Regions from separate parts of the Pseudoalteromonas sp. T1lg21 genome, predicted to be linked through region 2. Evidence: predicted binding sites of a transcription regulator. Region 2 holds the regulator's gene; the other holds the start of a gene.

Region 1 (11,063 bases), on a different contig from region 2:
GTTAAATGCCCCACCATCAACAGAGCTATGCCCCTTAATTTCAGCAACTAAATCGCTAACTAAACTACTTCCATTTAACGATGTTACAGCTTGATCATCAACCGTAGAAATTGCGCCTGGCGTTGGCACAATTTGTACTGTAGCCCCCCCTGAATTCCGTACCCCACCACAGGTTACAAACCCTGATACTTCGTTACAAGCCTCTACTTTGAAACGGTAGGTTCCATCTTCTGTCACCTGATATACCTTACTTCGGGAAGTAACTTTAATCTTTGTCTGATTAACTACACCATCTTTTTCAATGAGGAGATTGTAGTAGTCAACATTACCTGAGGCTGCCCCCCAAGACAGACTAAATGTCCCTGTAGCACTGTTAGTAGGAACGCCAGATATTGTGCCTGGCGTTCCAGGTGTTTTAGCCACTTTAGAAACACTAGAGTATTTGAAGTTACCGTAAGATGTATAACTACCTGTCGTATTTTTACCTCGAACTCTGAACCGATATACTCCGTCATCTAGTGAAAAGCTTTTACTTCGACTTGTACCACTATACTTTACTGCCCACGAGCCACTATTAGTTTGTTGTTCAAGTTGATACGAATCTGCATTTGAAGCAGCCCCCCAACTAACCGTAAATGATCCGGAAGTTGTGGTCGCAGGATTACCGGAGATTGAGCTTGGTTCACTGGGCTTTTTAGCAGAATTAGTACTATCAGTATTACTGAAAACGCCCCAACCAGCAGAATTATAGGCACGAACTCTGAAAGTGTAGATACCATCGGAAGTAGGTTTATACTGGAAACTTCTCGAAGTGCCCACATAAGCATTAGACCAAGAACCGCTATTTTTCTGTACTTGTAGATTATATTTTGAAATCGATGTTCCTGTACTAGCTGACCAAGAAATAGCAATAGAGTAGTCGTTATCGTCGTTATCTGCACTTGGTGTAGACATTTTAGGAGGAGGCGAAAGTTTATTGACTGATAAAGTGTAAGAGTCCATTAGCTGACGACGAATAATTGGTTCACCTCGGATCCATACAGTTGTTAAACCTTCAAGTTCATAATTATATGTACCATTGGCTTTTGCTGAAAAAGACTTACTGCTACCACTGCCGCTATATACCAACGTTCTGGTGCCTGATTTTGTTTCATATAAATAAAAACCAGAATCCCCGGCCCCAGCATTCCAACTTAATGTATAACTACCAGTAATGTTTGGTGAGGCTGGCAAGTTAACAAAATATGCAGCTCTGGCTGAGAAAGAAAGAAATAATAACGCAAAAAAAACAACACGGAACATGGCACGTCACTCCATTGACAATATTAAACCAAAGTTATAAATTAATTAGTTATCAAACAATTGTCAACCAAACGTAAATGAAAGCATGGAGGTTTTATGGCCCAACTCAATTTTTTTGCTAGAATATTAGTTGTTTTGACGCTTTCATCAACGCAATTAGTACACGCTAAATCTGACCCTGTTTATGATGCATTTGAGAGCTATAAAAAATGTATAAAAGCAATTAAAAAAGAAGGGAAGCAAACTGTTTCAACTGAAAATTATAAAGATTTTTGTAAATCTGAGTTGAATCACCTTAAAGAGATAGCCCCTAATAGCTTTCCTCAAATTGATAAAGTTATCCAATCATGGTTATCAAGAAAATAATCTTGATTCATTGAAGTTTAAAGTCTGGTTTATAAAGTCATATAATAACTTTTATTACATTGCGTAATGTGTAACTTCTTCCAGACTTAAACCTTAAGTCGTTTGCAGCATAAGCATGAGTGTGCGTATCTTAATTTGGGAATTTAGCGATATTCTGCTTACTCCTAGTGAAATATAAAGTAAACGACTTTGAATCGTGTTATTGAACAATACTACCAATCAAATGAAATCTGTTCTGATTCAGCTTTCTCAGGTGATAACCCTATATGCACACCGAGTAAGCGGACATGCTTTCCTCCGCCACGCAGGAAAGCTTCATAGAGCAACTCACAAAGGATTGAACGGTCTAACTTTTCAGTAGAGAACTCCTTTGTCGTTTGGTGAAAATCAGAAAACTTTACTTTAATCCCAATTTTACTTATTCCTCTATTATTGAGGTACTTAGATGCTCTTTGTTCAAGCTCTGGTAATAGCTTCTCAAAGAGAATTCGTTCAAGCTCCTGAATTTCAGAAATGTCTTCAGGAAAAGTCCTCTCAACCCCTACAGATTTTCTTTCTCTACTTGTAACAACAGGTCTATCATCAACACCACTACACCTTTCCCATAACAGTCTGCCCAACTTACCGTATCTAGAAGATAAATATTCAAGGCTAGATACCTTGACATCTTTACCATATTTAAAACCATCTGAAAGCAATTTCTCATTTGTGACTCTTCCTACTCCTGGAATTTTTTTTAATTCCATATTGTCTATAAAAGAGTCTACATTTTTAGGTGGAATGACGAAAATGCCATTAGGTTTATTTAGGTCAGAAGCTACTTTAGCTAGATATTTAACTGGGGCAATACCTGCGGATGCTGTAAGGTTAAGCTCTGCATATATTGAACGGCAAATATCCTGAGCAATTAATGTTGCGGAGCCACCAAGTAAGTTGCAATTAGTAACATCTAAATATGCTTCATCTAAGCTCAGAGGCTCTATTAAATCAGTGTACCGCTCAAATATTTCACGGATTTGAGAGCTTACAAGCTTGTAAACATCCATCCTCCCCCTCAAAAGAACTAGATCTGGGCATTTACGCAGAGCCACACTTGTTGGCATCGCACTTTTAACTCCAAATTGCCGAGCAATATAATTACATGTAGATAAAACACCTCTAGAAGTTCGGCTTCCACCAACAGCTACAGGCTTATTAGCTAAAGATGGATTATCTCTAATTTCTACTGATACATAGAATGCATCCATATCAACATGAATAATTTTTCTCATAGCCGCAAATACTGTATATAAAAACAGTTGGATAATGCCATATTCCATTCGGGATTACTAAAGTATTATTTCTAATTTTGTAAATATTTAGCGTTATCAGCTGCCAATTAGTGTGTAACGCTATTGATATTGATCTTTTCTTTTTATATGAGTCTTTCGCTTTAATGCATAACTAAATGCACATCCGTAAAGAAAAATCATTATGGCGAAAAGGAATGTTAATACAGCAAAACCTATAGCTCCAGTTTCCGAATTAGCATCAGGGTTCATCTAAATATATAAAGATGCTGCTAACATAACCCCTGTAGCAGCTGAGCCAAATACATAAATTGTTTTTGGCATTTCATATAAGATTTCATCAATAAACTCTCCAACTTGTTTATTATCAAAAACCTTACCGATAGTAGTAAAAATACCTGTTACGAAAATAATAGCTAAAAATGTTAACCCTAGCTCTCCAAAAGAACCATCATTGATTTTCTGCTTTGAAAAAGCTAATAATTTTTCTTCACTGCCTAGAAAGTCAGAGGTGAGGACAGCAACCACGAAGAAAATGGTTACTTGAGAAAGAAATACAATAAGTTCACTAAAAATAAATCTCGATAAGCTTTGTTTATACAGCTCTACTTTTCCATAGATACACTCTAATACTATAACTAAAGACGAATATAATACACTTTTCATCGTTCGGCGGCTTAATATACTACATCCCCATTTTTCTTCTTAAATCTAATGGCATTCTCTGTAGCATAAGGTCTAACGTGTCCTTAACTGTTTGACTTTCAAGCTCTTCAATCTTTTCTCTTAAAACCTGAACATCGTCAACTAACTCAGGTTTACACTTACTTCGGACACCCGTTCTTCGTCGTAATCTTTGCTTGTTTTGTTCTATTTCAAATAGGTCTAGTAGTTCCGAGTTAACATCATCAAAAAAAGCTCGAATATCATCACTAAAACCTGAAGTACGAAATAAGCTTTGTGACTTTATGGCAACTATCTCAGCAACGTCCGATTTTTTTATTTGATATAACGACTTCGGTGTTTTTCTGTCAGCTACTTTTCCATAATTTTTGATACTTTTTTCTTTTATCTCTTGGAGATCTAAAATCGCTCTCCAAGCTTTAAATGTTGTATGTCCATTATCACCTCTGACCCACGATGGCTTATCTAACAATCCTTCATTATTTTTGTTTGGGCTATCTAAGCCGGAAAGAAAGTCATCAGTCATCAGCTCATCTAATTCATTCGACATCTAAACCTCCATTTTATAAACATTTTGTTCAATATTAGAAATTGCCTTTTCTATCATCTTTAAAATTTTCAATACGTTGTTTTGGTTAGCTGAATTCTCAAGTTGTTTTATTCTTTTATAACCTGAACGTAATAAGGGCATATGATGCTCTATCACAACCCCCGGAATATTTTCATCTAAAGCTTCTTTAACAAAAGGCTGTATAGTTAACCAAATCCCTCTTAAATTTTCGCTTGTAATGACCGCATTTGAACAGTTTAAGCAAAATTCAGGTTTTGCATTATGAGGTGCCATATCTCCAAATTCAGCACACTTTGCTCGACTCTCTGCTCCCTCTCTGGGAATACATGTTGAGAAATGTGATGACTGAATAGAAATAATCCGCCCAGCTATTCGCTCCCTAAGCTCTAGAATCTCGCTAGGTGAGACTGCCTTTGTTAAGCTTTTTGCTTTACTTACATACCTTGAAAAGCCACCTAAATAGTTCTTACCGATCTTTTCTGAATCAATTAATAATGTATCTACAATAGAATTAAGCACTTTAATTCGAGCTGATTTCATCAACAATTGGGGTTCTTTGTTACGAAGGTAAGCCATAAAAAAGGATTCATCTAAGTGACAAAACTGATGTCGAATAACAGCAGCGACATCTCCTTGATAACGAGTTAAAACCGCTTCAGCCCAAATATGACGAAAGGCATGTGCTGTTGGGTATCTAACATCTTGCTTTAATTCATTTGAAATATCCATCATTGCCTTTTGATCTAAAGTAATACGGTCTGCTTTTAACCACTCTTTAGTTTCTTCGGAAAGGTACCTTTCAACTACCAAACTATGTTCAAAGTTTGATATTTTTCCAGTTTTATTAAACTCAATTAACGACTCTTTAAATCTTTTCTGGGGTTTATTTCCGGCAAATGAACTACATTGTAGCTTTGTTAGATCTCTAATAACTTCTCGATATGTTTCTAATAGTTTCTGCGCCTTTGAGCCTGTAATATCGTATTTACTTATTAACACTTCTAATTTTTTTGCCTGTTTTTCCGACAGGTATTGTTTGCTTAATAACTTTTCTAAGAGCGAAACCTCTTTGAATGGTTTGTATCTTTGAACAAAGTTATCCCAATTGGCCTTAACTCTATGTTCAATAATATGTTCAGATTCATTTCGAGTATTCAAACTTTGGTTTCCGCCTGTAAACCTATACAAGCAGGGTTCACTGGCAGATGGTTTAAATAAATGGTTAAGCTGAGCTGCTATCTGATAACACTGAGATGTAATTTCTCTTTCGACTTTTAATTTGTCATGAGTTTTAGGAACAACCCATTTTAACTTAAACCTAAAGGGAACATGAGAGTTATCCAATATATCGTTATTAGGTTCAACATGTATTGCTGTTAAAGGGAAGCCAAATTCACTTGCTCTGTAACCTAGCCATGAAACAACTAATGTAGTCATTGCATGAGTTACACGGTCCATTTCAACAGTTAGATCAGTTATATTTTTCCCAAGAGCTCCACCCATTAACTCCGTGGCCCAAGATCTTAATGACTTTTTAAATGCATTTATATTGAGCTTACGAGCGATGACTATTTCAGCCATCTTCTGATAAACACCTTCAACCGATACATCTGATAAGCGCTTACTATCTATAAATGTCTTATCTAATGATTGAAGATATCCCTCCCATACTTGAGCAGGAGGTTTAAGAGATTGAAAAGGATAAAACTTTTGAAGCATTAAAATGCGAATTATTTCTACAGCATCAAACCGTAATTCAAGCCCTAGTGACTTTACCAATGCACTGATACAACTGTCACTTAAAGATAAGGCTCTTTCTGCATGTAAGTTATATTGCTTAAATAGCTCTTCTGCTGTTGCTATATGCACCTTCTCTTTAGTGCGCCAAAGGCTTTCTTTCTCATGAACATTAGGTATAAATGTGCCTTGAATTGTCTCAAGTATCACGCGACCCCAGTAACTTCTGGTTCCATGCCCTGCATTTTTGAATTTGAACTTAGTTGCAATTGAGCCTATGACTTCATAACTAATTAAAGTATAAAAATAGTCTTTTTCGTAAACTTGCCTCATATAGTCAATATAATATTGTCCCATTTCCAAGCCCAAAAAGTTATAACTTCCTCCTAGTTTGTATTGGTTAAAACTAATGTTTAGAAGTGATTTACAAGCATCATCTAGAGAGTCTCTAAATGCTTTAAGAGTTAGATCATGACTTAACAGTCCTGTTATTCCTGTTACCTGCAGTTTATTTCTTATATTTATAATATTCGCATTATTATAAGTCGCTTTATAGGAAGGCGCTGATAAGCGATTAAAAAAACCTTTATCACCTACTGATTGGGTCAAGAAGCTTGTATGGAAATCTTCTATATTGCTGATTGATAAGCTCTTACATCCATTGAAGTTTAAGAAAGCAAAAAGGTGTATCACCATTTGATATATTGCAAAAGCTCCTTGGGATGAATTAGTAGATAAGCCATGTAAAAAGAATAACTTTGCATACTCTTCAGATGTTAGTGAGTAAAACTGACCTTTTAAGGTTAATTTAGCTGACTCCTCAAGCTTTGTAAGGTCTTTATGAAATATTGAAAAATCTAATCGCCTTGTGCCTTTGGTATTCCTGAAAACAAGAATTGAATCAAAAATGTCTCCTTCAGATTTTAAAAAATCGGGATGAGCCATTAGCTTTTCATTTTGGGTTTCCCAAAAGCTTTTTAACTCGAATGTGCTAAAACTTGGCTGCATTCTCCCCCCTATATTGAGTGAAACACACTGATTGAAACATTATTTAACTTCATTTTTTTAAACATATTGTTTCCCTCTAGTACTGAATGCTTTGTTAAAATACTTAAAACATAGCTGATCCACTCCACAGTAGGTACTACTGTCTTATACAAGTAGCTTGGGTTTGTACTCAGTAACTTTTTATAATTCGCTTCAAATTCATATAGATAATTTTTCATTTTAAAAACAGTTAAAGGGCTATCAATTACATAAATTGATCAAACCTTTCAGAGTCTTGTTTTTTGTAAGGGGATAAAACACCAACTTCATTAATTCTTCCTTTTTGCTGATTTGTTACTACCTTTAATCTCATAATCATTTCATGACTTTTTCGAGATATGTGTTCAGTAACATCATAAAACTCATCATTGAACCTAGATACTTCATTTTCATCAAATTCTTCAGCTAAATTAAAAACATTATTTATTAAATCAATCATCACATTACGTGTAATTCGACCAGAAGCATTTATCCATTCTTCGTTCTCAGCATTTAAATAATGCATTTTTTCGGTTCTGTTGGTGTGAGAATTTCTATTAGTCAAATAATATAATGTATATGGATCACTAAAAGCATGAACAGCTGAGTTTTTTATCGCTTTAAGCCCAAAAAGAACACTATGGCATAACGAACCAGACTCCCTAGCTAACACTTCTCGTTCTGATAGTGGCTTTTTAGTTATAGCTAGATGGTTGCTATTTGAGTGAACACCATTTTTAATTAACTTTATTAATACTTCAGAAATAACAGGAGGGATGTTTCCACTATGTAAATGTGTTTTCTGTATTACATCTTTAATGAAATCAAGATTTAAAAGCTCGAACAAAACACCGGATAAAGAGTAAAAGCCGTCAAATATTCCAGGTATGCTTGAGCTAAGCTTAACAAGAATCCCATCACCGCATTGATTTATAAAGCTATATAAAGCCTTCCCTGTTACCAATTTTGTAGATATAGAATGTGTTGTATGTATAGAATTTGCTCTTCCTTTAAAGTACTCACACTCAATGTGGGTTACTCGGCCTCCAATTTTAAGGTAACGGAAAGAATTTTTACTTAACTTCCCAATATCTGATGGTTGGACCGCAAAGCTTGCCATCAACCATGAAAAAAATAAATTTTCAATTTCTGATATTGGTAAGTTCTGGGTATCAGAACAAAGTTGTTTTAATTCATTAAGTCCGAATAATGGACTACTTGCTCCAGCCATAGAGAAACTCTCAGAAAGAAAGGAGTTACTTAACTGACCTTTAGTAGGCCCTTTAGTTGAAATAAAAAGTCGATTTAATTCTATTTCACTGTCTAAAGCAGGTAGGATTCTTACAAAACTCTTTTTATTACTTGTATTAGCTAATAAAACAAGTATTAAGGCATTTCGGAGTTTAGGTTCTTTTTCTTTCAGACGGTGATATTTATACAGTAAGCAAAATATTGACCGCCCTGTAAAAGATTTTTTATAGTATTTAACATTCTTATTTGGGCCTAGCATTTTGAAATCGTACAAAGAGAAATCAGATAGTTCTAAAAACCTTTTTAGAGCTAGCTTACACTCATAAAGCTCTATTATTATTGACGACGCTGTAGCTCTTAGTGAACGAATGGTTATTTTTGGCGATGCAAGAACCTGGTATAATTGATTACCAATTCCAATATCATCATTTCTTAGCCAGTCTAACTCACCAAAATAACCAGCTAACGAAATTTGCTTCTTATTGAAATTCGGACTTACTTTAGTTTTATAAATTTCGAAAAGATATTGTAATTGCTCTGGCTCAACAGATGAGCTCAATTCACTTGATCTTTCTAAAGCATAAAATAAAACTGTTCTTAGCTTTCGAAGTGCGCTTTCGCCTCCATGATTATTCAAGGTATCAAAACGATAAGACTCGTATTCCTTTAGAACAGTATAAGGATTTTTTATTTTTGTGTTGTTTAACCACTCTACAAAAAGGTGAGCTGAACCTGTAAAGCGATACTTTGCTGAAAGTGGGGCAAATTCATCTAAAAATGAATAATTATATGAAGCGATAATCGCTTTAAAAATTAATCGCTTATATGCCTCACCTTTAATATCAAAAGAAATAACTCTCTCTGGAGAAGCTTTTAACGCAGGTACAACAATCGAAGTAGCTGAGAGTGGATATCTGAAGCTTGCAGGTTCATTTGAGTTAAATTCTCTTCTTACTATTGATTCATAATAGCTAGAATTATGACTCGGTACTTTTTTCATGTCATCCAAAGCTACACTCCTTTAAAAGCAGCTCTTTTAGACCACAGCTATGAATATATGATTTTGTTACTGAATTAGAAAATTGGCCATCAACTTTATGCCCCAGCCTGTTCGCAGTGGTTAAATAAATAGCCGATGTTGTAGTAATTGATTCATAATGTTTATTAGCTCCCTCACACAAGTTATAAAATATATCAGTTCCAAAGGAGTGCCGAAGATGATGATAAACATTCGTGAACTCAATATTTTGATATGATCTATAAATGTCTGGATTATTTTGTATTTCCTTAATGACTTTATTGCGAGTCTTAGCAAAAGTATCGGTACCAAACTTTGTTGAAATACATCTTCCACGAGTCAGGTTAGTAGAATTTGAAACGAATAAATGATTTGAGTCTGTAAGAGGTCGTTCTAAACGAAAATACTGTTCCATTTTTTCTAATAAGTATCTAGGTATATACAGGAATCTAGAGCGGCTATATTTTGTATAGAGTGATGAGAGGTAATATTTGAACTCTTCTTTGTGCGGTTGCTTTTTCAGCTCCTTGAAAAGAGATAGCAATCCCTTGTGTTTCTGAGTGCTTTCATTAAAGTCTTTAAGTAGAAACCCTTGATTCTCTTTAGAACGACACCCTAATTCACCTCCATTTCTCAAAATGATTTCTTCAAGTAAAGAGCTTGTACTTTGATAAATCAGCTCCCTTGTTTGAGGTAACAAATACTTCACACTTAAACTAGGTTTAGAGTTACTTCTCGCGATAGGGATATGGGAAGATTTGATGCCAATATTTTTATATTTATTGTCCAAAAAATACTGTAGCCAATTGTAATAAGCTTTTAAAGAGTTTACGGCCTGGTTTGCAACAGCTTCGCTACTTCGACATACTGTTATAAGATACTCATTAATATAGTCATTTATGAATTCTTGGGGTAAAGCTGTATGTATACTAAGAGTAATATTTCCTTCACCCTCGAACTTATCAACCCACTCTAAAAACCGCCCAAGATGATTACAAATTTTATAACTTGCATCTGCACCAATAAACACTTCTTCAAACACATTTTCGATTAGATCTGAGTTCCTATTTTTCCTCTTTATCAACTCTATTTTTTTACCTGCAACTTCTGTATAGCGAGCAAATAGGCAAGGAAGGAGTATAGGAACCCTGTCACTATCTAGATAAATGTAGTGTTTATTTATTTTTTTATCACTGTATCTGTGCATCAATTAACTTACTTAGATAACTCTTTATCTAAAGTTAGCAGAAACATGTTTACTTACAAATAACCCCCACAGATAACACCCTCGAGTTTAAAAGCAGTCCATATCGATGTGAATGAATTTTTTCATCAGGAACACAACAACTGTTTATATATACAGTTATTATATTTAAACTTCCTGAGAGTGCAAGCTAAGAGGTTTGGCTTGTTTGTTGGTTTGGTTTTTTGCGACTGATAAGCCGTGCGCCAAATAACCAAAACGCGGCTTCGAATAACAAGCCCACGACAATTAAAGCGATAAATCCTGACATTGTGCCCATGCTATAACAGAGCAAAGCTAGAGCGAGTAAGATGAAAAGTGCAATCCACTTTATCACCCTCAAGGTTAGTTGCTGCATAATTAAGGTCCTTTAATGTGTGTTCATTTTGCTCACACTTTACGTAAGCGTGAACTTATAAATCTAGCACAATCTACTGAGTTTTCTAATTTCCTTGAGCTAAAAGCAGCATATTGCTAACCTAAGTTTTCTCACAATCAACGAAGATTTACTATGCAATCGTTTATAGAACAACACCCTATCAGAACAAAAATTAATGTTGCATGGGGTGAAATGGA
Region 2 (11,063 bases):
TTTTTATTTTTGGCTTGAACTGTGCAATAGCTAGGGAAATTAAACGCTGAGAGCACGAATGAAAGTCATTAATTTAACTGAACCTATGCCAACTAAGATCAAATTTTATCAACTCAGCCAGTGGCCGTTATGGGCATTAGCATTTCGGCCTTTTTTCTTGGCGGCAGGTGCCTTAGCTGTATTTGCTATGAGTTACTGGTTTTTAATTTTGGCGGGCTATGCACAGTGGCACCTAACAATGCCCGCAACGCTTTGGCATGCTCATGAAATGCTGTTTGGCTTTGCAGGCGTGGTTGCCATGGGCTTTTTGCTAACCGCCGCACAAACATGGACAGGTGTGGCGAGTGTAAGTGGTATTAAGCTTTGTTTGCTTAGCATGATTTGGCTTGCTGCAAGGCTTAGTTTTTTTATTGAGATTGCAGGGGTCGAGCAGCTAAACCTTTATATTGTTAGTGCGCTACAACTCGTTTGGTGGCTAGCTGGAATTATTATCTTAGCTGACATGCTGATACAGGCAAAAAGCAGCCATAACTACTTATTTGTTGTCATCGCATCTTTGCTCTGTGCGCTCAATGTGATTTTTTTGAGCTTAGTTGTACTTAATAAAATGTCGCTGGCACTGGGGGTTGTTGATACCGCTGTACTTATCATGACACTGCTAGTTGGCGTTGTGGCTGGGCGAGTTGTGCCATTTTTTACCGCACGCGGTCTTAATTTAAGTGAACAAGTTAGCACCCCCACACTCGATAAATTAGTCGTTGTTAGCTCATTTTTCGCCATTGCGTGGTTCTTTATGAGTCAGCTATTTTTTAGCGCAATGAGTACTGGTTGGATCTTTGCTTGGCTTGCTTGTTTACATGGGGCTCGGTGTGTTTTGTGGTGGCATAAAGGGATTTTAAAAGTACCTTTGCTATGGTCATTACACGTGGCTTATTGGGCTTTATCGGTTGGTTTAATACTCATCGCGCTGAGTTATTTCAGCCCTATTATCTTATTCAAAGACGCGCTTCATCTGATCACTGTTGGCACCATAGGTGTGATGATCATCGCCATGATGGTTCGTGTCTCTCACGGTCATACAGGGCGTGCATTACAAGCCCCTGCGTACATTAGTTTGGCATTTATACTCATTGCGTTAGCTGCCATTGTACGCTCGTTACTTCCCGTTTATTTAGGTCATCACCTTGCATGGCAGTTAAGTGCGTTGCTGTGGGTTGCTGGCTTTAGCTTATTTTTATTTCATTGTGCGCCCATCTTAGTGAATCGTCGTGTTGATGGTCGCCGCGGTTAATCTCTCCAATAGGAAAAACTATGTTATCTGAAAAAACGATCCAGATTGTTAAAAGTACTTTGCCTTTACTTGCACAAGCAGGCCCTCAAGTGACTGAGTATTTTTATGATCGTATGTTTAGCTACAACCCTGAGCTTAAAAATATTTTTAATATGACACATCAGCAATCGGGCTCTCAGCAATTTGCGCTGTTTAATGCCTTAGCTGCTTACGCGGCAAATATTGATAACTTGGCAGTGTTAAAAGGTGCGCTTGCGCGCATTAATCATAAACACACCAGTTACCATATTTTGCCAGAGCATTATCCCATTGTTGGTGGACATTTGATTGCGACTTTAAAAGAGTTATTGCCAGAACAATTTATCCCTGAGGTCGAGTATGCATGGCGTGAAGCCTATTCATTATTAGCGGATGTGTGTATCAACGAGGAGATGTCGTTATATCAAAAAACCAAAAAGGCGCCGGGAGGATGGTTTGGTACCCGTACTTTCACTATTACAGAAAAACGTATGGAATCATCGCAAATATGTAGTTTCACATTAACGCCTGCTGATGCAAAACCTGTAGTGGCGTATTTACCTGGCCAATATTTAGGGATTAAAGTAACGCCTGCAAACAGTGATTTAACGCAAGTGAGGCAATACTCTTTATCGCAGCAAAGTAATGGTTGTAATTACCGTATTAGCGTGAAAAAAGAAGGCTTGGTATCTAACTACCTACACAGCTTAACTGAGGGGGAAGAGGTAGAAATTTACCCACCCGCAGGCGACTTTGTGCTTCGCGAAATTGACTCGCCTGTTGTATTGATTTCAGCGGGAGTTGGTCAAACCCCAATGATGGCGATGCTAGAAACACTATTAAGTAATCACCCTAACCAGTCAATCCATTACCTACATGCTTGCGACAGTGAGACGCAGTTTGCCTTTAAAGAGTACTTAATAAAGCAACAAAACGCGCACGCTTCATTACATTGTGTTACCTGGTTTAAAGATGGCAAAGGGGGTGATTTTGCGGGCTTGATGGATGTAAACGACATTGCTGACAGCTTACCAATTAGTAAAGGTGACTTTTACCTGTGTGGCCCAATCGCCTTTATGGCAATGATAAAAGAGCAACTGCTAAGTATTGGGGTTGCAAGTGAGCGTATTCATTATGAGGTATTTGGCCCTCACCAAAGCCTATGATGTAAAAGGCGCAGCTTGAGCTGCGCCTTTTTGTTAGTTAACTTCGCACTCTACATTAGGAAGTGGAATACGGAGCTCTTTTTTGGGGTAGTAAAGCAGGCATTGCTCACCTGCTTTTTGCAACACAAACTTCTCAGAAGGAATTGAATGGGCGCCCATAATTGGCAGACCATCAGGTCCTTTGTTGGTGCCGTGATCAATCAGTAACTCTGCGCTCTTAGTAAACACATCATCGGCTAAGGTGACCAGTGCACCGCCTTTAGCTGATTGAATAGCCTGCTGTAGCTCAGTAATCACTCCCGGGTTTACCCGAACAAGCGTGGCATTTTGCGGTTGCTCCGCTTGAGTACTTTTACAGCCAGCTATGCTTGCTAGTAAGGTGCAGGTTAATAACAGTGCTTTATTCATTATCACCTTCCTTAGCTAGCAGTGGACGGGTTAAATCCATATTATTTTTGTAAAGTGTGGTATTGGCTTTAAGTGCAATACCTGTTTCATCAGCTTTATAAGTTGAGGTTGTCGCTTGCTTAGCTGTGTCACTTTGGGCTACCACTGGACAACTACCATTTTCGATATGATAAAGTGCTGCACTCAATAGTGTTTCGTCACTATCACCTAACTGGTGATTAAAGTCGTCATCAAGCTCACAGCCTTTTACATCGGCAGCAAATTGTGGTGTAGGAGTCGGTACTAAGCCGTCTGAGTATTCACCAAAGCCCTTGTAATTGGTACCAGTAAACTGAATTGTATAGTAAGTCGTCGCACAGTTATGTGTTGGGGTAAAACCATATGGTTTACCACACGTTGTCCCGCCAATTAAAATAACTTCAGCATCAATACCATTTAAGCCATTGATCAGGGCTTCTGATGCAGAACAAGTGTTTGCTGTACTGAGTACATAGACTTTCGATAAGTTTAAGTCAGGGAGCGTGTTATTCGTTCCCTCGAAAGTAGAATAATCGATTTCAACATCAACAAACGGGTATGGATCGCTCTCGGTCTGTTTGTCATTTTCAATGATCTGATAGTAAAAATAGTCACTCGTATTGGCAGGCCCAGCGATCATATAGGCAAGTTGTGATGAAAGCGCTAATAAGCCACCGCCATTGTATCTAAGGTCGATGACAAGCTCGTCAATGTTGTCGGCTTTGAACTTATTCACAGCACTTATCAGCTCAGGCTGAGCAATACTTATATGGCTGTTAAACTGCATGTAGCCCACTTTAGTGCCACCTTCTGTGGTAATGGTATCGACATTCTGTACCGGTGTTTGGGTGATATTACCAGCCACTAAAGAGAATGTTTTTTCTGTCTCATCATTACTAATTACCTTGAAGGTATGTGTATCGCCAGCGGTTGGCCCAAATAAAGCTTCATTTAATGTATCAATACCTGATTCCGTATTTGTATCAATACTGACACCATCCACTAAAAAAACGCGATCGCCTCGTTGTAAGCCTGCATTAGCGGCAGGGGAGTCATCTTCTAAATAAGCAACTCGTAAGTCACGAGGAGGTGTGCCACTAATTAAAGCCCAGTTGATTCCATAGCCTGAAACTACGCCTGATTGAGACTCTTGAAAATAGTCTTCAGTTGGCACACTAAAGTGAAAATTGTCTTTATAAGCTCCTGAGTCTGTTGTTTCGAAGGTTTTTAATTGATCAAAATAAGCGGCGACAGAGCTGAAGTTATCTGGGTCGTTATCTTCTATTTCATCGTACCAAAGATAGGTTTCATCACTCCATGAACGTAGCCACATCTTCTCAGTAAACTCAGAGCCAGCGGTATCTGGGTAAGGTTGATTATCGTTATACGGATCATTACCAGTACGCGGTACGGCGCACTGATCTTTAAATTCACTTGATGCGGCAAAGGTGCCAGCTGTCCAAGTGGGTTCTGTCGTTGTTGGTGGCGGATTAGTCGTATCGGTATTGCTCGATGAGCCGCCACCGCCACAGCCAGATAGTGATACGCCAGAAACAGCTAAAAAGATAGCTAAAGCGAGTTTGGTATTTTTAAACATGGGTGCTTCCTTTCTTGTATGAATTGTTTAAAAACTAACAATTACTTACTTTTAAAGCAACCAGTTGTTTAACCCTGCATGTAAAAAAATGTGCAAATAATTACAGGGACTTACGGTTGCTTATTTCAGCTATTTCAAGCTTTTGCCATGATTCAAACAGTTTACGTTGTTTGTCAGATATCTTTAAGCCATAGGTTTTTTGCATATAGAAATAGGTATCGGCTATTTGCTTTCTTGCATAAATTGGCGGCTCAAATACACGTTGTTTAAAATCGATTTTTATTGGGCAAGCACCGTAACTTGCGCTTGATGTTGTCACCATCCCATAGCGAAAGTTTGAACGGTCTGCATTGATCTCACCAATAGCGGGGGCAAGATTATTAATGTCAGCCTCCATTTGACGAAATTTTTCACTGACCTTTACGCAGTTTTTACGACCGCCATCTTGCCAGCATTGTAATTGATGGCCAAACTCCCAGGCTGGCACAATATGTTCCCATTCTATTCTTTTTGCTCGGGCATTCTCGTTACCCGCTCGGGTGATGGCATTGCGTGGAATATAGCCACATGAATCTGGATCGGGTACCAGTTTTTTACCTTGTCGCTTTATATCGCAGCCACAATATAAGCTTTTGCTATTTTCAGGCAGCGATTTTACAAGGTGCTTTTTGGCACTCGAAAAGCTAGAAAATTGCTCAGCAGAAGCTGAAAAGTTAATTAAAAAGCACAGAACAGCAAAAGAAATTAAACGCATATCCATCACATGAGTGAACTACAGGAACGGTTATTTTAGAGTGACTATTCTAAAAAGGAAAAGTATTTCAACTCAGCTATAGTTGTTAGGCCGTTTTTATTAAAGGAATTACAACTATGTCATTAGGTGCCTTTTCTGTGAGTTTAAATGTAAAAGATATCCATGCTTCAAAGCAGTTTTATGAAAAGCTAGGATTTAAAGAGTTTGCTGGGGAGATTGAACAACATTGGTTGATCATGAAAAACGGTGAACATTTAATTGGTTTGTTCCAAGGCATGTTTGATAAAACCATGCTGACATTTAACCCCGGATGGGATCAAAACGCTGAGGCGCTGACTGAGTTTGCTACTTTTGAGCAATTAGCGACACGTTTTCAGCAACAGGGGTTAGAGATACAAAAGGCCGGTGACGCGAGTTTTATTATCACCGACCCAGACGGCAATCCTATTTTGATTGAACAGCACGTATAGCTGGCTTTTTTCGCTTTAAACGAACGTTTTGTAGTAACAAAATAATCCCAGTTATACAAAACAGCACGCTGGTGGCTGAGAAGCTGATAAGCAATGGGTTGTTAAAGTTTTCTCGCTCATCATAATCCATAATGTGCAGCATCCAGAAAAAGTCGAAAATGCGCCACAAGGTGCTGCGCACAGTAATAACCTTACCGGTTTGGCTATCTAGATATAAGGTGGTTGTTAGCCAATCATCAAAGCTTACTTGCCAAACATTGGCTTTGTGACCGACTTCTCTTGGCCCTTTTGGTAATAGCTGCGCTTGAGTCATGTTAGCATTAATAAGCAGGTGAGCTTGTGCATTTTCAATGATTTGAGCTTCATTTGGAGCAGACATTTTATAACCCGTTCTACCATCAAAATTGAAGACACCGCGAGGGGTGGTGACTTCTATAATCGGGGTGTTTAAAAAATGGCTATATTTAATACCTTCGATTTGCTCAAATTGCGCGGTTATTTTATCAATCGAAGTAGGGTAGTCTGACACTATAAATGGGCTACTTAAACTGCGGTTAGCCAAATGTTTGCCATGCACTTTTTCAAGCGGTAATGAGCTCATTACCAGCCCACCTAAGAGCCAAAAGAAGATCTGTAAAGCGAGCAAGTAGCCAAGCCATTTATGCCCTTTACGAGCATACTTGAACATGCGTTTATTCATTATTACCCCGTTATTATTGTTGTATGGGTGCTATTTTAAGTTGTTTAACTGTATTGCCAATGCGGCATAATGTCGCATTAACTGTATTCTAGATTTGGTATATATACAAAACTGAGTTAAAGTTTCAGTCGATATCAATAGAGGGTAAAAACGAGAGTATGTCGGAAATTCAATTTTTAAATGTAGATCTGGAGCTTGAATCAAAGCACGATATTAGTGCGCTTGTTGCTGATTTGAAGAAAAACGCCATGGTTTTACATTATGACCAAGATGAATACCGCCAACTTGCACGGATTGAAGCAACCGCAGATATCAGCTCTCCAGATAAAGCGATTAACCAGCTTTGCGAGCTTATTGAGTCTTGCTCGCGCAATGCATTAAAACAGTGGTTATCGTGCTCAAAACGAACATTTGATATAGGTTTTGAATCAGGTAATTCGCCAAAATGCTTTAATCAACCCCTGCATGCCGATACCTTGTTACGTATCTCAGCAATTGGCGCAGGGATTGAAATTACTATTTATCCTGTTGAAAAATAGGTCGAATTTAGCGCTCTACTACCGCTGCGGTCATTCTTGATACGCAGCATAGCTCTCCTGCGGCATTGGTAATTTTAATATCCCAAACAGAGGTGCGCTTTCCTAAATGCAGCGGTCTAGCCGTTGCAGTTAAAACTCCCTTACGTGATGCTTTCATATGGTTGGCATTAATCTCTTGGCCAACAGCGTAGAATTTATTGAAATCAACCACAAAGTTGGCTGCATAGCTTGCCACTGTCTCGGCTAACACAACGTTTGCTCCGCCATGTACCATGCCCATAGGGTTATGATGTTCTGGGATGGCAGGCATCGTCGCCACTAAATAGTCATCGCCAATTTCTGTCACTTCAATGCCCATGGTTTTCATTAAAGTGCCTTGCCCGGTGATCCCTTGCTCCAATTCTTTACATAGCTCTAGCGTGATTGGGTGGTGCCAAATGCTCATTGTGTTTCCTTAGCCTGCTAATTAAAGCTAATACCTTATGGCATCTTAGAGTGAGGTTCAATGTAAGTTTTGTAGCAATATGACGGTATTAATTAAATTTGCGATTTTCAGATAACTGTATATACTCACAGTTAAATGTACTGTATGGAAAACCAGTTGTATGCGCCCATTAACTAAACGCCAATCGCAAATTTTAGAACTCATTAAAGTCTTTATTAAAGATACAGGCATGCCACCAACGCGTGCTGAAATAGCTCAAACATTGGGTTTTAAAAGTGCCAATGCCGCTGAAGAGCACCTAAAAGCACTGGCAAAAAAAGGCATGATCAAAATGAAGCCTGGGGCGAGTCGTGGTATTCAATTAATCGAAGAAGATGAACCAGAGCAATTAGGTTTACCTTTAATTGGCCGTGTTGCAGCGGGCGAACCTATTTTGGCCCAAGAGCATGTTGAAAGCCATTGCCAAGTTGATCCGTCGTTATTTAAGCCTGCCGCTGATTTCTTACTGCGTGTAAATGGCATGAGTATGAAAGACATTGGCATCATGGACGGTGATTTACTTGCAGTACATAGAACACAAGTTGCTGAAAATGGCCAAGTTGTTGTTGCACGAGTTGATGAAGACGTGACTGTTAAGCGTTTAGAAAAAGCTGGCCGAAAAGTATTTTTACACGCTGAGAACGAAGAGTTTTCACCTATTGAAGTTGACCTAGAGCACGAATCGTTCAATATCGAAGGATTAGCGGTAGGGGTTATTCGAAACGCTGACTGGATGTAAGTGTTCCCAACTTGGTGCATTAAATTGACTTAATTTGGTGCACCATCGAAATTTTGCTACTTAATTAGGATTTGTGAATCCTTACTCATCATTTAAAGCCTTATATGGCGCAGTTTCCCTCTCTTTTTGTATTTTGTTTGTACGCCTAAACATTAAATAACGCGCTGATTATAGTTGTTATTTTTGCACCAAAATAAACATTTATTATCACTAAAACTTGCTTATTGCTCATTTTTTAACTAATTGGTTAGTACATTGTATTAACACCTATTTACGAAATTGACACACCTAAACGTGTCAGGGAGTTATACAACGGGCTTGTATCATTTCATTGCGTCGTGATGATACGAATTCGATCTAAACAATAAAAATACGAATGGGCACCTTGCTGTAACGCCTTTTCGCTTTGCGTCTTGCAATAGCATTTAAAGGAGCCGTCACATGGGTAAACTGCGTTACGCCTTGTGGCTTATATTACTCGCACCTGTGCAATTTGCATTGGCAAACAGCCAATTCAATATGCGTAAAGGGGTGACTGATATAAGTAATAATGTTTATGAGTTACACATGACGATATTTATTATCGTTGTGTGATTGGCATCATCGTTTTTGCGGTGATGTTTTGGGCTTTAATACACCACCGTAAATCTAAAGGGGCTAAGCCAGCCCAATTTCATGAAAGTACAAAAGTTGAAATACTTTGGACTGCCATTCCGTTTGTTATACTAATCGCGATGGCTGTGCCTGCAACAAAAACCCTCATTGCTATGGAAGATGCCTCTAAAGCCGATATCACAATTAAAGTGACTGGCTCGCAATGGAAATGGCATTACGAGTACATGGGTGAAGATATTGCCTACTACTCAATTCTAGCTACACCGAAAGATCAAATAGACAACCAAGCAGAAAAAACTGAGCATTATTTGCTTGAAGTTGATAAACCCTTGGTACTGCCTATCAATAAAAAAGTTCGCTTTTTAATGACCTCTGACGATGTGATTCATTCGTGGTGGGTGCCTGACTTTGCGGTTAAAAAGGACGCAAACCCAGGGTTTATTAATGAAGCGTGGACTCGTATTAACGAGCCGGGTGTGTATCGTGGTCAATGCGCAGAGTTATGCGGTAAAGATCATGGCTTTATGCCCGTTGTAGTGAAAGCCCTTCCTGAAGATGAGTTTGCTAATTGGCTTGCTGATGCCAAACAAGAAAAAGCCAATGCAGCAGCCGCTGATGCAGCTTTACTCGATCAAACATTACCAAAAGAAGAGCTCATGACCTTGGGTGAGCAAGTCTACATGGCTAGTTGTGCCGCTTGTCATCAGCCAACAGGTATGGGGTTGCCAGGCGTGTTTCCTGCGTTGAAAGGCAGCCCAATCGTGTTAGGTGATGTGAAAGACCACATTGATGTTGTGTTACATGGCCGCCCTGGTACGGCGATGCAAGCGTTTGATAAGCAGCTTTCAATTAAGCAACTTGCTGCGGTTATTACCTATAAGCGAAATGCATGGGGTAATGATACAGGCGATGTGATCCAACCGAGTCAAATTCAAGCCGCGATTGATGCAGCAGCGGAGGCGAAATAATGAGTAACGTTATTAATGAGCAAGCAACAGGGCATGCGCATCACGACCATCATCATCCTGCGAAAGGGTTTAAGCGTTGGCTTTACACCACCAATCATAAAGACATTGGGAGTTTATACCTGATCTTTTCTCTTACCATGTTCTTGATTGGTGGAGCGATGGCTATGGTGATCCGCGCTGAATTATTTCAGCCAGGATTACAGTTAGTCGATCCGCACTTTTTTAACCAAATGACCACGGTACATGGTTTGATCATGGTGTTTGGTGCTGTTATGCCCGCATTTACTGGGCTTGCTAACTGGATGGTGCCTATGATGATTGGTGCACCTGATATGGCGCTGCCGCGCATGAACAACTGGAGCTTTTGGATATTACCTTTCGCATTTTTAATCCTGCTAGCTTCTTTACTCATGCCGGGGGGCGGTCCTGCATTTGGCTGGACATTCTACGCACCACTTTCCACCACTTACAGTAACGATAACACTGCACTATTTGTATTTGCCGTACATATCATGGGTATCAGCTCAATTATGGGGGCGATTAACGTTATCGTGACTATCGTCAATCTAAGAGCGCCCGGTATGACGTGGATGAAACTGCCACTGTTTGTCTGGACTTGGTTAATCACCGCATTTTTGTTAATTGCTGTAATGCCTGTTTTAGCAGGAGCGGTCACAATGGTGTTGACCGATAAATACTTTGCAACGAGCTTTTTTGATGCCGCGGGAGGGGGCGACCCCGTGATGTTCCAGCATATCTTCTGGTTCTTCGGTCACCCTGAAGTGTACATCATGATTTTGCCGGCCTTTGGTATTATTTCGACTATTGTGCCAACCTTTTCACGCAAAAAGTTATTTGGCTACGCTTCTATGGTGTATGCAACCTCATCGATTGCTCTTTTGAGTTTTATTGTGTGGGCACACCATATGTTTACTACCGGGATGCCTGTAGCCGGTGAGCTGTTCTTCATGTACGCAACTATGCTCATTTCGGTACCCACAGGGGTTAAGGTGTTTAATTGGGTGGCTACTATGTGGCGCGGCTCAATTAGTTTTGAAATTCCGATGATGTTTGCCATCGCCTTTATCGTGTTGTTCACTTTGGGTGGTTTCTCTGGCTTGATGCTCGCGATTACTCCGGCTGACTTCCAGTATCACGATACCTACTTTGTGGTGGCACATTTCCATTATGTGTTAGTAACAGGCGCCGTGTTCTCAATTATGGCGGGAGCTTATTACTGGCTACCAAAATGGACAGGCAACATGTACAACGAAACACTAGCGAAATGGCATTTCT

What was found. The regulator LexA, encoded in region 2, represses DNA repair genes until DNA is damaged. The targets are predictions, from matches to a motif close to TACTGTATNNNNATACAGTA.
Region 1: the regulator LexA is predicted to act here: its motif matches at 2,949-2,968, upstream of dinB (DNA polymerase IV).

The regions. Positions count from the first base shown of each region.
Region 1 covers NZ_PQBX01000001.1:323,739-334,801, reverse strand. The annotation lists gene C2M25_RS01555 (FG-GAP-like repeat-containing protein) at 1-1,302, opposite strand, end outside; gene C2M25_RS01550 (hypothetical protein) at 1,399-1,668, shown strand; gene dinB (DNA polymerase IV) at 1,881-2,939, opposite strand; gene C2M25_RS01540 (hypothetical protein) at 3,210-3,623, opposite strand; gene C2M25_RS01535 (hypothetical protein) at 3,643-4,191, opposite strand; gene C2M25_RS01530 (hypothetical protein) at 4,192-6,957, opposite strand; gene C2M25_RS01525 (hypothetical protein) at 7,202-9,235, opposite strand; gene C2M25_RS01520 (hypothetical protein) at 9,228-10,451, opposite strand; gene C2M25_RS01515 (hypothetical protein) at 10,639-10,845, opposite strand; gene C2M25_RS01510 (acyl-CoA thioesterase) at 10,999-11,063, shown strand, end outside.
Region 2 covers NZ_PQBX01000065.1:23,991-35,053, forward strand. The annotation lists gene C2M25_RS19570 (NnrS family protein) at 59-1,291, shown strand; gene hmpA (NO-inducible flavohemoprotein) at 1,312-2,475, shown strand; gene C2M25_RS19580 (hypothetical protein) at 2,509-2,883, opposite strand; gene C2M25_RS19585 (S41 family peptidase) at 2,876-4,498, opposite strand; gene C2M25_RS19590 (endonuclease) at 4,599-5,258, opposite strand; gene C2M25_RS19595 (VOC family protein) at 5,369-5,722, shown strand; gene C2M25_RS19600 (hypothetical protein) at 5,697-6,422, opposite strand; gene C2M25_RS19605 (hypothetical protein) at 6,581-6,961, shown strand; gene C2M25_RS19610 (PaaI family thioesterase) at 6,969-7,406, opposite strand; gene lexA (transcriptional repressor LexA) at 7,567-8,184, shown strand; partial or broken gene coxB (cytochrome c oxidase subunit II) at 8,626-9,767, shown strand; gene ctaD (cytochrome c oxidase subunit I) at 9,767-11,063, shown strand, end outside.